4 regions of the Gordonia sp. PDNC005 genome follow, and region 3 is predicted to be linked to each of the others. Evidence: riboswitches for the same ligand, from Rfam matches in the RefSeq annotation. Region 3 holds a riboswitch; each other region holds the start of a gene.
What was found. Region 3 has a riboswitch for S-adenosylmethionine ahead of JVX90_RS16145 (aminotransferase class V-fold PLP-dependent enzyme). Riboswitches for the same ligand answer to the same signal wherever they lie in the genome.

Region 1: linked by a shared signal. The riboswitch ahead of JVX90_RS19895 (2OG-Fe(II) oxygenase) and the one ahead of JVX90_RS16145 (aminotransferase class V-fold PLP-dependent enzyme) in region 3 are both predicted to bind S-adenosylmethionine.
Region 2: linked by a shared signal. The riboswitch ahead of JVX90_RS07695 (amino acid ABC transporter permease) and the one ahead of JVX90_RS16145 (aminotransferase class V-fold PLP-dependent enzyme) in region 3 are both predicted to bind S-adenosylmethionine.
Region 4: linked by a shared signal. The riboswitch ahead of JVX90_RS04285 (bifunctional o-acetylhomoserine/o-acetylserine sulfhydrylase) and the one ahead of JVX90_RS16145 (aminotransferase class V-fold PLP-dependent enzyme) in region 3 are both predicted to bind S-adenosylmethionine.

The regions. Positions count from the first base shown of each region.
Region 1 is NZ_CP070351.1:4,139,100-4,142,371, reverse strand. It holds gene JVX90_RS19905 (MFS transporter) at 1-110, opposite strand, end outside; gene JVX90_RS19900 (tRNA-dependent cyclodipeptide synthase) at 68-754, opposite strand; gene JVX90_RS19895 (2OG-Fe(II) oxygenase) at 754-1,578, opposite strand; SAM riboswitch class I at 1,734-1,826, opposite strand; gene JVX90_RS19890 (hypothetical protein) at 1,944-2,225, opposite strand; gene JVX90_RS19885 (AAA family ATPase) at 2,171-3,272, opposite strand, start outside.
Region 2 is NZ_CP070351.1:1,613,609-1,616,880, reverse strand. It holds gene ppc (phosphoenolpyruvate carboxylase) at 1-892, opposite strand, end outside; SAM riboswitch class IV at 1,039-1,155, shown strand; gene JVX90_RS07695 (amino acid ABC transporter permease) at 1,173-2,156, shown strand; gene JVX90_RS07690 (amino acid ABC transporter ATP-binding protein) at 2,153-2,914, shown strand; gene JVX90_RS07685 (transporter substrate-binding domain-containing protein) at 2,960-3,272, shown strand, end outside.
Region 3 is NZ_CP070351.1:3,349,388-3,352,659, forward strand. It holds gene JVX90_RS16140 (MarR family transcriptional regulator) at 1-168, opposite strand, end outside; gene JVX90_RS16145 (aminotransferase class V-fold PLP-dependent enzyme) at 348-1,577, opposite strand; SAM riboswitch class IV at 1,593-1,706, opposite strand; gene JVX90_RS16150 (hypothetical protein) at 1,877-2,653, shown strand; gene JVX90_RS16155 (SPFH domain-containing protein) at 2,685-3,272, shown strand, end outside.
Region 4 is NZ_CP070351.1:896,296-899,567, forward strand. It holds gene JVX90_RS04280 (homoserine O-acetyltransferase) at 1-673, opposite strand, end outside; gene JVX90_RS04285 (bifunctional o-acetylhomoserine/o-acetylserine sulfhydrylase) at 699-2,000, opposite strand; SAM riboswitch class IV at 2,065-2,185, opposite strand; gene JVX90_RS04290 (PE-PPE domain-containing protein) at 2,590-3,272, shown strand, end outside.

The DNA.
Region 1 (3,272 bases), 790 kb from region 3:
GACGCCGTCGCCAGTCCGACGAACCCCGCGGCCCGGCGGCCCGCAGTCACCTCCGCCTCGATGATGCTCATCGCGCCGACTTCCGCTTCTTGAAACGAAGCGGCAGCCATGCGGCCCCCTCACCGACGAACAGGTCACGGGTCGCCTGCATCGCAGTCGATATCTGCTGCGGATACACCACGTAGTCGTATCCCTGCTCCGCCCAGAGCGGTTGAATGATAGGCACCTCCTCGAGGAGGTAGGTGCGGCAGCCGTTGCGGATTCGCTCCTCGTCGGGAATGTCGTCCCCGCGACGCGAGACGAATCGGTCGATCGTCGAATCGATCGCCGCCGCGTAGGCCGAGTTCGTCTCGTACGCTGTCCGCACCTCGTCGAGCGCATGCGGGTACGCGGGGTCGCTGAGTGCGGTGTCCCAACGCAGGACGTCGACGTCCGCGGTGAGCAGATCCAGAAGGGGGCGGTTCCGAGCGATCCACTGATCACCGCGGCGACGCGAAAGCCGGTAGGCCTCACCCGGCGGGACATCGAGGTTATGGCGCTGGAGCGTGTCCGCGACGGCGACCGTCACCCGCGAGAACCCGCTCCTGTTCAGGAGGTCGACGGTCGCGCCGAACTTCTCCCCTTCGTGGTAGTCGGCGCCGACGCTGACCAGCAGAATCGTCGATCGGCCCTCGTATTCGTATTGCACGCCCTTGAGGTCGAACGCCGCCTTGTGCGACGTCGAGCCGACCGGCGCGGTGATGGCGAGTGTCATCAGCTCCACACCGCCAACGGCTGGTCCTGGCCTCGGACACCGACGAACAGCCCGACTGTCACCCTCGGTCGGTCGTGAGACGGCGCAACCGCGTGCACGCGTCGCGGATCGATGAAGATCGCCTCCCCGACTCCCGGTCGGACGACGAGCGCCGGCTCACCGACTGCGGCTCGGTCCACGCCCCACACCCGCTCACCCGAGAGCTCCCGGTAGTCGTTCTCGGTCGGGTAGGCGTCCCAGATCTCCAACTCGCCACCGTTGTCCGGAACATCCAGGTAGACGTTCACCGACAACTGCCGTCGGATGCCGAGGTCGTCGTCCGGCAAGTTCCGCGCGATGTTGTCGGTGTGCGGTTCCAGATCGACTCCGGCCTGCTGGTAACGCGCCACTCCTGCGAAGAACTTCTGACTCTCCGACGTGAGCAGTGTGGTCCCTGTCGGCCACGCCTCGTCGAGCAGGATCCGCACCGCGTCGGACGGGTACTGGAACGGTGCCGCGATCTCTCGCAGACGGTTCCGGTGTGTCGCAGCGTCGGCGAAGTATCGGCTCTGATCGGTCGGCGCGACCTCGGAGAACGCATGCCCGATGCGGCGGAACTGCGGGTCCGTGGCGAGAGGACCGTGATCGTCGCGTCCGACGAAGCGTTCGCGAAGCCCGGCGAGCGCCTCTCCAGTCACGAGTCCACGCACGCGCACGGCGTAGACGTCACCTTTCAGCAGGCGCAGCAGGTGATCTGCTGAGAAGTCGGCGACGGTCGTCGTCGCCACCCGGTTGTGTTCCTGCTCGGCGCCACTGGTGTGCGGCGCGTTCAGTGTGGTCGTCATCTGTGCCCCTCCCCTGTCCGGCGGCAACCGGACTCGATTCGTGTGTCGTCGTCCGCAGTGTGGTGCGGACGGCACATGCATCGATCACGAGCGGCTGCACCTGGACAGGTGACGGCCAAGCGGACTCGAGTCCCGGGCTGCGGGGACGTCGAGATCGTTCATCGTCTCTGGCATTAGCACCTAGTGGGCGATCCCCACCGGTTGCTGCGGCGTCAAAGAGCCAGTCTCTCAGCCGCTCGTGATGAATTCTGTGCTGGTGAGAACGTAAGCGGCACAATCACTTGCGGCAATCGCACCAACGCGTGCACCGACTCGGATCCGCAGGTGAGGCCCAATTAATCAGTGCGGGCCGAACGGCGCGCGGATCAGCAGACGTCGTCGCCCTCGGCGACACGATGTCGGTCGGCCTCCTGCTCGTTCAGGGGTGCGGTGACGGCGCAGATCCATTCGCGTCCGCCGGCGGGATCGAGTGACTGGGCGTACAGCAGACCCGTGGTCTCCCCGGCGGTGAGGAAGAACCCGGACGCTTCCGCGGTGACAGCCGGGAACCTCCACCGCGCGGTCGGCGCCCGAGAGCCGCCGAACACCGGGGTCACCACCCTGCGGTCGGAGAGGTCGCCGTCGTCATCGATCCGGTAGGCCACCACGCTGCGGGCACTCGTCCGATCAGAAGGGTGTCCCGCCCCATGACCGACAGCTGGTCTGGATCGTCGACGTCGATACGCGACATGAGCGAGCCGTCGTCGAGGCTCCATTGCGTCAAGGTGTCTGCGGCGACACGGATCGACCCGCTTCTCGGATCGAACACGACGTCGCTCGCCGCGGTGCCTACCGCGATGGAGCGCACTCGCTTGCGGGTCGCTACGTCGTACACGTAAACGTGTCGGTCGTCGGACGTGATCGCGACACGACTGCCCGAGGCGTCGACGGCGATGGCCGTGATCAGGTCGGTCGGACCACCGACGGGATCGCCGATCATCGTCGGCGCGGCGGCGTCGGCCACATCCCACAGTGCGATCTCCGTGTCGGACGATCCCCCGACCAACACATGTCGACCCGCGACGAAGTCGATGACGGACGTGTACCGCGTGTCCGTCCGTATCCGCGAGGCGAACCGGGGCCGATCCGGATCCGCGATGTCCCACAGCTCGATCGATCCGCCGTTGTTGTTGGCCGTGGCGACCAGCTTCCCGTCGTCGCTCATCGCGACACTCGGCCGGTCGTTCACGCGGCGTTCCGTGCCGACGGAGCCCCGCGTGCGCCACATCGTGTCGTGTCGTGTCCAGACGTTGAGGCGCGTGTCGCTTCCCACTGTCGCGACCACGTCGCCGTCGCGGCTCTGCGCGATACCGGAGATGACCGCCGCCCGATCGGGGGTGGCCTGAGTCGGGAGACGCCAGACGTCGATTCCGCCGTCCGATCGACCGACCGAGAGCTCACCGCCGCGCGGGCTGAAACCCACACTGAAGGTGCGCATCGAACCGCGTGCGGCAGACCGTTGCAGATCCCACACGATGGGCGGCGAGGCCGTGGACGCGACGTTCCACACGTGGACCACCCCGTCGACTCCGGCGAGGGCGATGAGGGGCGACCTCGGATCGGCGGCCATCGACCACGAGCCCGCGGTCACGCCCGCCAGCCCCGAGTTCTCCATTCGAGGAGCTGCGGCATCGGCGACGTTCCACAACGTCATC
Region 2 (3,272 bases), 1.7 Mb from region 3:
CCTCGGTCACGATGTCGCCGGTGACGAATGGGTTGCCGTCGCGGTCTCCACCGATCCACGAGCCCATCGTGATGATCGACGTGTCGAGTCGTGCGCTGGGGAACGTCGCCTGCAGCGATCTCCTGACGTCGTTGTTCAACGACGGGATCACGTCGAAGAAGGAGGCGCCGTAGTAGCGGAGGCCGGTGGTGATCTCATCACTGATCGTCAGGCGTCGCATCCTGATGAGCGCCGTCTGCCACAGCATCAGGATGTGGCGGGAGATCTCCCGAGTGATCGTCGACTCCTCGTCGGCGGTCAATTCGGTCCGCCCGCGGACTCGCATGAGTTCGTTGATGCGGTTCTGCGCGTCGAACACACTCTTGCGGCGAGTCTCGGTCGGATGAGCGGTGATCACGGGGACCACGTTGGCGTCGGCGATCAACCGATGCACACGCTCGTCCTCCAGACCGGCAGCGGCAAGTCGGGCGAACGTCGCTCCGAGCGACGATGCCTGCGGCGGGTCCCCGGCGATCAGATGAATCCGTCGCCGTCGCTCGCGGTGAAGGTCTTCGGCGAGGTTGGCCAACAGTGCGAAGTTGGTGAACGCCCGGACCACCGGCATCAGTTCCGACACGTCTCTGCCGGTGTACCGCTCCGCGAGTTCATCGCGGGACACGTCCTGGTAGCGGATGCCGAACGCATCCCTCCGCGAGTCCTCGACCAGGTCGAACACGTCGTCTCCGGCCTGGGATCTGATCACCTCGCCGAGCAGTCCGCCGAGGAAGCGGATGTCGTCACGGAGTGGTTCGGTGGCCGATCGGCCAGTGTCGTCGACGCGAATCCGGTCGACCATCGGCGTTGCGATCGCCCGCGCGATCGCTTCGGAATCGTGATGCGGCTCGGGTGTCATGTCCTCAAGTTACGCGCGTTCCCGCTCGCCGGCACGGAATGGAGACCACGGCGAATGTACCTCTGCGACTGAGGATCCGGCAGCTATTCGACTCAGCGTGCGCCTTAGTCTCCGTCTTCGTCCGCTCTCGGCTTACGGTCGTATCCGGTTACGAGCGTCAGCGACAAGCCCTGGCTTGCTGGCCGGCAACCCTCCACTCTGCGGCGGGGTGCTCCAGGTGAGAACCCGACCGTGCGCTCCCTGCGCTTCGGTAAGCGCAAAACCCAGTAAGGACTCCCCCGTGACTGCTGTCATATCCCCGTCGTCTCCCGGATCGGTCGGCCCCGTGAGCCGTCCGGGCGACGATGATCTCCTCGCCGCGCCGGTAGTCGGCGCACGCCATCCGTGGCAGTGGGTCGGCACCGGCGTTGTGCTCGTGCTGACCGCGATGTTCGTGCACACGCTCGTCACCAACGACCGATTCCAGTGGGACGTCGTCGGTGACTACTTCGCGAGTTCGTCTGTCCTCAACGGCCTCTGGCTGACCCTGTGGCTGACGGCCGCGACCATGGTCGTGGGCTTCGTGCTCGGCGTCCTGCTGGCAGCGATGCGGCTCTCATCGAGTCCGGTCCTGTCGTCGATCAGTTTCGGATACGTCTGGCTGATCAGGTCTGTCCCGCCCCTCGTCCAGCTGTTGTTCTGGTTCCAATTGGCGTCGCTGTTCCCCCAACTCTCGATCGGCGTCCCGTTCGGTCCGAGCTTCGTCACATTCGACACGGCCACGCTCATCACCGGGGTGGTCGCGGCGTTCATCGCTCTGACACTCGACGTCGCTGCGTTCTCCGCCGAGATCGTTCGCGGCGGACTGCTGTCGGTAGAGGAGGGCCAGACCGAAGCTGCGCAGTCGATCGGCCTGAACCGGGGTCGGATCTTCTGGCGGATCGTGCTGCCGCAAGCCATGCCCGCCATCGTCCCGTCGACCGGAAACCTGTTGATCGGACTGCTGAAAGCCACATCCATCGTGAGCGTGATCGCAGTCGAGGATCTCTTGTACTCGACCCAGCTCATCTACCAGCAGAATTACCTCGTCATCCCGCTGCTCCTGGTAGCGACGGTCTGGTACATCATCCTCACGACCATCTTGTCGATCGGCCAGTACTTCGTCGAACGCCACTACAACCGCGGCCGTCGTCGACAGCAGCCGTCGTCGTTCGCTCAAACGTTCCGCGACAACCTGCCACTGTTCGGCACTCTTCAGAGCCGCACCGTTGGAGGCAGGGCATGAGCCGCCCGCTGGTCCGCGTGCGTGGACTCACCAAATCGTTCGGAGCACACCCGGCGTTGCGGGGCATCGACCTCGACGTCAACGAAGGCGAAGTCACGGTGCTCCTCGGTCCGTCGGGATCGGGCAAGTCGACACTGCTCCGCACCGTGAATCACATCGAGAAACCCGACGCGGGATTCGTCGAGGTCGACGGCGACATCATCGGATATCGGCACGTCGGTGGACGCCTCCGCGAACGTCCGTCTCGCGAGATCGCAGCACAGCGGGCGCGAATCGGAATGGTCTTCCAACAGTTCAACCTGTTCGGACACCGAACCGTGGCCCAGAACATCATCGAAGGTCCCGTCGCCGCAGGCCAGTCGCGACGCGATGCGCTGCGTCATGCTTCGGAACTGCTCGAGAGGGTCGGGCTCGCCGGGCGCGAAGACTCGTACCCGCGCCAGCTGTCGGGCGGTCAGCAACAGCGCGTCGCGATCGCCCGGGCCCTGGCACAACGGCCGAGCCTGATGCTGTTCGACGAGCCGACCAGTGCACTCGACCCCGAGCTCGTGGGAGAGGTGTTGTCGGTGATCCGCGACCTCGCCGCCGATGGCATGACGATGCTGATCGTCACTCACGAACTGGGCTTCGCCCGAGAGGTCGCCGACACCGTCGTGTTCCTCGAGGACGGGACGATCGTCGAGTCCGGGCCGCCCGACGACGTGCTCCTCTCACCAGCCAACGAACGGACCCGGTCCTTCGTGTCGGCCGTTCTCTGAACCCCACCCGTCTCCCCTACTCCCCCCTCCTCGAAAGGCTCCACCATGCCCACATCACGTTCCCGCCGCCGCTCGGTCCGCTTCGCTGCGGCTACGACGGCCCTTCTCGCGGCCGCATCCATCACCCTGACCGCCTGCGGCTCGTCCGACGACCCGAGCACCGATGCTGGCGGCACCGCACCCGCCGTGCCCACGCAAGACGTCGTGTCCGGCATCACGAAGGTCGACACCATCGCGGCGAAGCTGCCCGCCGACGTTCGCGCATCCGGCAAGCTCACCATCGGGACCATCAAGACTCCCGGACTCGCATCCCTGCCCATCGGCGGTGAGGTCGACGGCCGGCCCGTCGGTCTCCACC
Region 3 (3,272 bases):
TTCACTCGCACGCATCGGGCCGTGTTTGAGGACGAACAGGCCGCGGTAAGCGGCGGTCTCGACTTCGCCCTCCGGCGAGCGGAACGACGTGTGGATGCCTCGGTCACGCAGCCTGATGAAGCGCCCCAGTGCGAGGAACACCTCATCGATGCGTTCGGGCGTGGGCATGCTTCGACTCCAATTACTTGCGTTGCGCAACTAAGTTCAGGTCCACCAGCATGCGCTCTGCAACTATCGGTGTGCAACCACCAGATAGCCACCGAACCTCGTGAACGCGGCCAACGCACCTCGCATACGACGCGACCCTCCCCGCTCGGTGAGCGGGGAGGGTCGCGGGCGTTCGGAGATCAGGCCAGTTCAGCCAGAGCTTCCAGGAGTCGATCGACGTCGTCCGAGGACGTGCCCACACCGAAGCTGGCGCGGACGGCACCGGTCGGGTGCCCCAGTTTGGCCAAGAGCGGGTGCGCGCAGAACTTCCCGTCTCGAACGCCGATACCACGGCTGCTCAAGTGCTCGGCGACAGCTCGAGGCGTATGCCCGTCGACGGTGAAACTCGCGATGGCGACTCGGTCGAGACCATCGTCGAACGCTCGGAGCGGACGCACGTGCCCAAGTGCGGCGAGACCCGCGTCGAGGCGGCGGATCAATACGTCGTCGTGGGCCCCGATGTTCTCGAAGCCGACTCGGCGCAGTTCGTCGGCCGCCGCGGCGATGGATACGGCGCCGAGCACGTTCGGCGAACCGGCTTCGTGCCGCGCGGCCCCGGCGTGCCATGCGACGTCGTCGATCGAGACGTCGGCGCTCGCGCCCCCGCCTGCAAGATAGGGCGGTGCGTTGTCGAGCCAGTCTGGACGCCCGACGAGCACGCCCGCGCCGAACGGCGCGTACACCTTGTGGCCGGAGAACACGAGGTAGTCGATCCCGAAGCTCGCGATCGACACCCCTCGGTGCGCGACCAGCTGTGCTGCGTCGACCAGAATCCTGGCCCCATGGCGATGTGCCACACCCGCGAGGCGGGCGAGCGGAAGCACTTCGCCGGTCACGTTCGACGCCGCTGTCACCGCGAGGAGCGCAGCGGGCGCCGACGCGAGCTCGGCCTCGAGCGCTGCAAGAGTCGCGTCAATCGTCGACTGCGATTCGACGATGCGGGCGCGCCCGGTCCGCGTCCACGGCAGCAGGTTGGCGTGATGCTCGATGTCGAGGACGACAACGTCGCCCGGCACGATCGATGCGGCGAGGTTGATCGAGTCCGTGGTGTTGCGGGTGAACACGACGGTGTCGTCGGCACGACCGCCGACGAACGTTTTGACAGTCGCTCGGGCCTGTTCGTAGCGGGCAGTCGTGACCTGCGACAGGTGGCCCGCGCCGCGGTGCACGCTCGCGTACTCCGCGAGAGCACCGGCGAGCCGGTCGGCGACCGCGGCGAGCGCAGGCGCCGACGCGGCGTAGTCGAGGTTGGCGTATGTGACGCCCCCGGGGTGTCCGGTAGCGGGCACCGAGACATCAGCGCCCACCACCGGGGCCAGTGCGAGAACAGAGGCAGGACGGCACGCGGGCGCGTCGAGGACAGCGGTCATGGTGAAGACTCCTTGGAATCGCGCTTGCCGTGCACACTGTGCACACGGCCAGGTCGTCACCCGGAGCACCCCACCGCGGTGGAGGGTTGCCGACCAGCAAGCCGGGGCTTGACGCTGATACTCGTGACCTGCCGACAACTATCCGCTGTCCCGCCCGCTCCGACGAGGGTTTCGCGCGCGGTGGTTTCAACTACGGGTCATTCGTTCACTCGTCGCCGACTCCTCCGCGGCCCGGTCGACAGATAGAGTCGTCAGCAGACACTTCGGGCGTCGCCCGACCACGATGGAAGGCCCGACCCGTGACGTATCCGCAGGACCCGCGCTTCGGCCGCTCTGGCGGCCCAGCGGGCCCGCACCCACGGCCGGGCTTCGGCGGACCGTCGGCGCAGGCGCCGCATCAGTACGCACCTCCCCGGTACGGACAGCAGCCCCCTCAGTTCGGCCCGGCGCCGTTCGGCCCGCAGGCTCAATTCGGCCCGCCCAACCAGTTCGGGTACCCGCCGCTTCCGAAGAAGTCTCGGACCGGGCTGATCGTCGGCCTCACCGCCGTGCTCGCGGTGGTCGCCGTCGGGGGCGGCCTCCTCATCTGGCAGCCGTGGAAGTCCGACGCAGACACCGGCCCGCACACCGAGACCGCGATGCTCGACAACAGCATCGCACTCACCGTCGAAGTCCCAGAGGGCTGGACGCTCACCTCCGGCCCCGTCGACGACAAGAACGTGACGATGATCGTGCCCGAATCTGAGACCCGCACACCCGCACAGATCGACAACGACGGAGAGTCGCTCGCCGACGGCGGCCGCGGAACACAGATCCACGCGCTCATCGCCCAATCCGGATCGTGCCCGCGCGGCGAGTCCCTGCAGGTCGGTGCATGGACACAGGACTCCAACAACCGATCGTCACATGCGAAAGCGTCACGCCGCGGCGCAACCACTCGGGTCGACGACACGAACTGCGTCCGCGTGGTCGGCGTCGATTTTGCGCACTCCGCGGACGACCTCAGCACCGAAGCGTCCGAACTGCTTCCCGAACTCGTCAACGAAGAGAAGATCACCGCCGCCCGCGCGGTATGACCTGGACACCACCTGCGAACGGAGACTTCACATGGGCATCATCGGCAAGATGCGTGGCGAACTCGTCGACATAATCGAATGGGTCGACGACTCGCGTTCCACCCTCGCGTGGCGCTTCCCGCGCTACAACAACGAGATCAAGAACGGCGCCCAGCTGATCGTCCGCGAGGGCCAGCAGGCGGTGTTCGTGTACCGCGGGCAGCTCGCGGACACCTTCGAGCCCGGTCACTACGAGCTGACCTCCGAGAACCTGCCGATCATGAGCACGATCCAGGGGTGGAAGCACGGCTTCAACAGCCCGTTCCGCAGCGAGGTGTACTTCATCAACCGCAGGCCGGTCACCGACCTGCGCTGGGGCACGCCCAACCCGATCACGTTGCGCGACCCCGACTTCGGCATGGTCCAGGTCCGCGCCAACGGACTGTGTGTCATCCGCATCGCCGACCCGGCGATCTTCCTCCGTGAAGTGATCGGCGCCGACAGCCAGGTGAACGCTGACGAGATCGCCGAGTTGCTGCGCCGTGTCATCTCCACCGCGTTCTCGGACATGATCCTCGAGACCGGCGTCGGAGCGATCGACCTGCAGGGCAGGCAGGTGGAGCTCAGCGACAAACTCCGC
Region 4 (3,272 bases), 1.8 Mb from region 3:
CGCGGTCGGTGCCGTAATAGTCGCCGCCCTGCCAGTCCGCGTCGCCCTTGATGGCTGCGATCTGAGTTGTCTGGGTTCCGATCTGATCGGCTGACGCGCGGGCCCCGACGGCGAGAATGAGTGCTGCGTCGATCTTGTCGGAGTGCGTGACAGTCCACTCGAGAGCGCGCGCACCGCCCATGGACCCACCTGCTACAACAGCGAAGCGCGTGATCCCGACAGCGCTGAACGCGATGCTCTCGGCGCGGACCAGGTCGCGGACTGTCAGTCGCGGGAAGCGGGAGCCCCACGCCCGACCGTCGGGTGCGATGGAACCCGGACCGGTGGAGCCGTAGCAGCCACCGATCGCGTTCGGTGCGACGACGCACCATTCGTCGGTGTCGACGGCACCGCCGGGCCCGATCAGTCCGTCCCACCAGCCGGTCATCGAGAACCGAGCGTCGGCGGGGCCGGTGACATGCGAGTTGCCAGTGAGGGCGTGCAGAGCCAGGACGATGTTGTCGCCGGCTGCGTTGGGTGTACCCCACTTCTGGAATGTGACAGTGACATCGGCGAGCCCGGCCCCCGAATCGAGGGTCAGGTCGCCGATGCGCACGGCGACATCCGATCCGTCCGGGCGGGAAGCCCAGTCGGAGTCGAAAGCCGTGGCGGCCGGGTCGACGATCACCGACACCGGGCGCCCTCCACATTCACCGAAATCACTTGGCGGCCTTGAACCCTTCAGTCAGGTCGGCGAGGATGTCGTCGATTCCCTCGATTCCGACGGCGAGACGGACCAGGCCCGGCGTGACACCCGCGGCGAGCTGTTCTTCGGGAGACAGCTGGCTGTGCGTGGTCGACGCGGGGTGGATGACGAGCGAGCGGACGTCGCCGATGTTGGCGACATGGCTGTGCAGGGTCAACGCGTTCACGAACGCCTTGCCCGCATCCACGCCACCGGCGATCTCAAAGCCGATCACGGCGCCCGCACCCTTGGGGAGCAGCTTCTGCGCGCGCTCGTAGTACGGCGACGACGGCAGGCCCGCGTACGAGACGGAGGTGACCTGTTCGTGCTCCTCGAGGAACTCGGCGACCTTCTGTGCGTTGGACACGTGGCGCTCGACGCGGAGACTCAGGGTCTCGATGCCCTGCGCCAACAGGAAGGCGTTGAACGGTGCGATGGCCGAACCGGTGTCGCGCAGCAGCTGGATGCGTGCCTTGAGGGCGTAGGCGGGGGCGCCGAGGTCGGCGATGACAACGCCGCCGTAGCTGTGGTCGGGTGTGGTGAAGCCGGGGAACAGGTCCACGCCGTCACGCTGTACGCGCCAGTCGAACTTGCCGCCGTCGATGATGACGCCGCCGATGGCGCTGCCGTGGCCGCCGATGTACTTGGTGGCCGAGTGGACGACGATGTCGGCGCCGTGCTCGATCGGGTTCAGCAGGTACGGGGTCGCGACAGTGTTGTCGACGATCAGCGGCAGACCGTTGTCGTGCGCGACGCCTGCGACACCAGCGATGTCGAGGACCTGGTTGTGCGGATTCGAGATGGTCTCGGCAAACACGGCGCGCGTGTTCGGCTTGATGGCAGCCTTCCAGGACTCCAGGTCGTCGGGGTCCTCGACGAACGAGACCTCGATGCCGAACTTGGGCAGCGTGTAGTGGAACAGGTTGTACGTGCCGCCGTAGATGCGGGGGCTCGAGACGACGTGGCCGCCGTTCTCGACGATGTTCTGGATCGCGTAGGTCGTCGCCGCCTGGCCCGACGAGACGAGGAGCGCGGCGACGCCGCCACCGAGGGCCGCGAGGCGCTGCTCCACGGCGTCCTGCGTCGGGTTCATGATGCGGGTGTAGATGTTGCCGGGCTCGGCCAACGCGAAGAGATTCGCGGCGTGGTCGGTGTTGTTGAAGACGTACGACGTCGTCTGGTAAATCGGCAGCGCACGGGCGTTGGTGGTCGAGTCGACCACCTGACCGGCGTGGATCTGGTTGGTCTCGAAGCTCCAGCTTGTGGCGTCAGACATGGGACGTCATTCACTTTCTCGTGGTCGGCCGGGCCGTGGCCCGCTCTTGTGGGTCCGACCGTCGGACCCGCGCTTGCCGCGGGCGAACACGAAGTCCGCCGCGACCAGGTCATCACCCGGAGCACCCCACCGCGGAGGAGGGTTGCCGATCAGCCAGCCGGGGCTTGTCGCTGATGCTCATGACCTGTTGCACAGGATATATCACCGACCAGCAGGGGCGGGTACGGCCGCAACCCGTCGGAGCAAAAGTCTTCCGCTCGGCGACGGCCCTGTGTTATCGGGCATTTGCGCGCCGTTCGACAGCACTCCGACTCAGGTGCGGCGCGGTGGTCGAGGCCACCGGCGAGTGCATTTCCGTGCCAACCGGACACGTTGGTGATGCACCTCATAGATACGCGCGCGGCCGCATCGCTTCCTTGACGAACTCGGCATTCACCAAGGTAAGGCAACCCTTTCTTTCGTCGCGCTGGAAAACGCGATGCAACAAACTCGTGACGGGCGGATGTCGCCAGGTGTCGGTCTCGGCAACTCTGTGCCAGGAGTGCCTTCTCACTGAGCAGAATCCTCAGAGCTACCTGAGAATCTCCTGGTGACCAAGACGCGCTCCCTCCCTCTCCTCATCTTGTCGTTCACCGCAGCTGTCGCCTTCGCGCCGCTCGGAACCGGAACGGCGTCCGCTGACACCTGTGGCAATGGAGCCGCCATCGTCGTCGCCGGAACGAACGCGCCGCGCAACGGGCACGGCGTCCCGACCGGCGGCGTCACCGGTGTCGGTGCCAGATACCTCAACAGCGGCTACAAGGTGCAGTACGTCGACTACCCGACGTCCCTGTGGCCGCTCGGCCCTATCAGCTACGACGACGACGTCGCACTCGGCAAGGCAGCCACGCAGTCGGCGATCAGCGAGTATCAGCAGCGCTGCCCGGGCAAGCCGGTCGTCGTGTCGGGCTACTCGCAGGGCGCCCGCGTTGCAGGCGACGTCCTGTCCGACGTGGCGAACGGCCGTCAGAAGGGGAATCAGATCTCACGCGCCGGACTGTCCGGCGAGCTGTACTCCGATCCCCGCCGGGTCGGCCGCCCGAACAGCACCGGCGTCGAGAACGCACTCATCGGCTTCATCCCGGGGTTGACGATGTCGGGGCCGCGCGACGGCGGATTCGGCGACATCCCGGTCAAGCAGGTCTGCACCGAGGGCGACGGCATCTGCGACGTCCCCGACCCACTGTTCGATCCGGTGGGCGCCGCCGACTCGTTCCTCGGGTACTTCCTCAA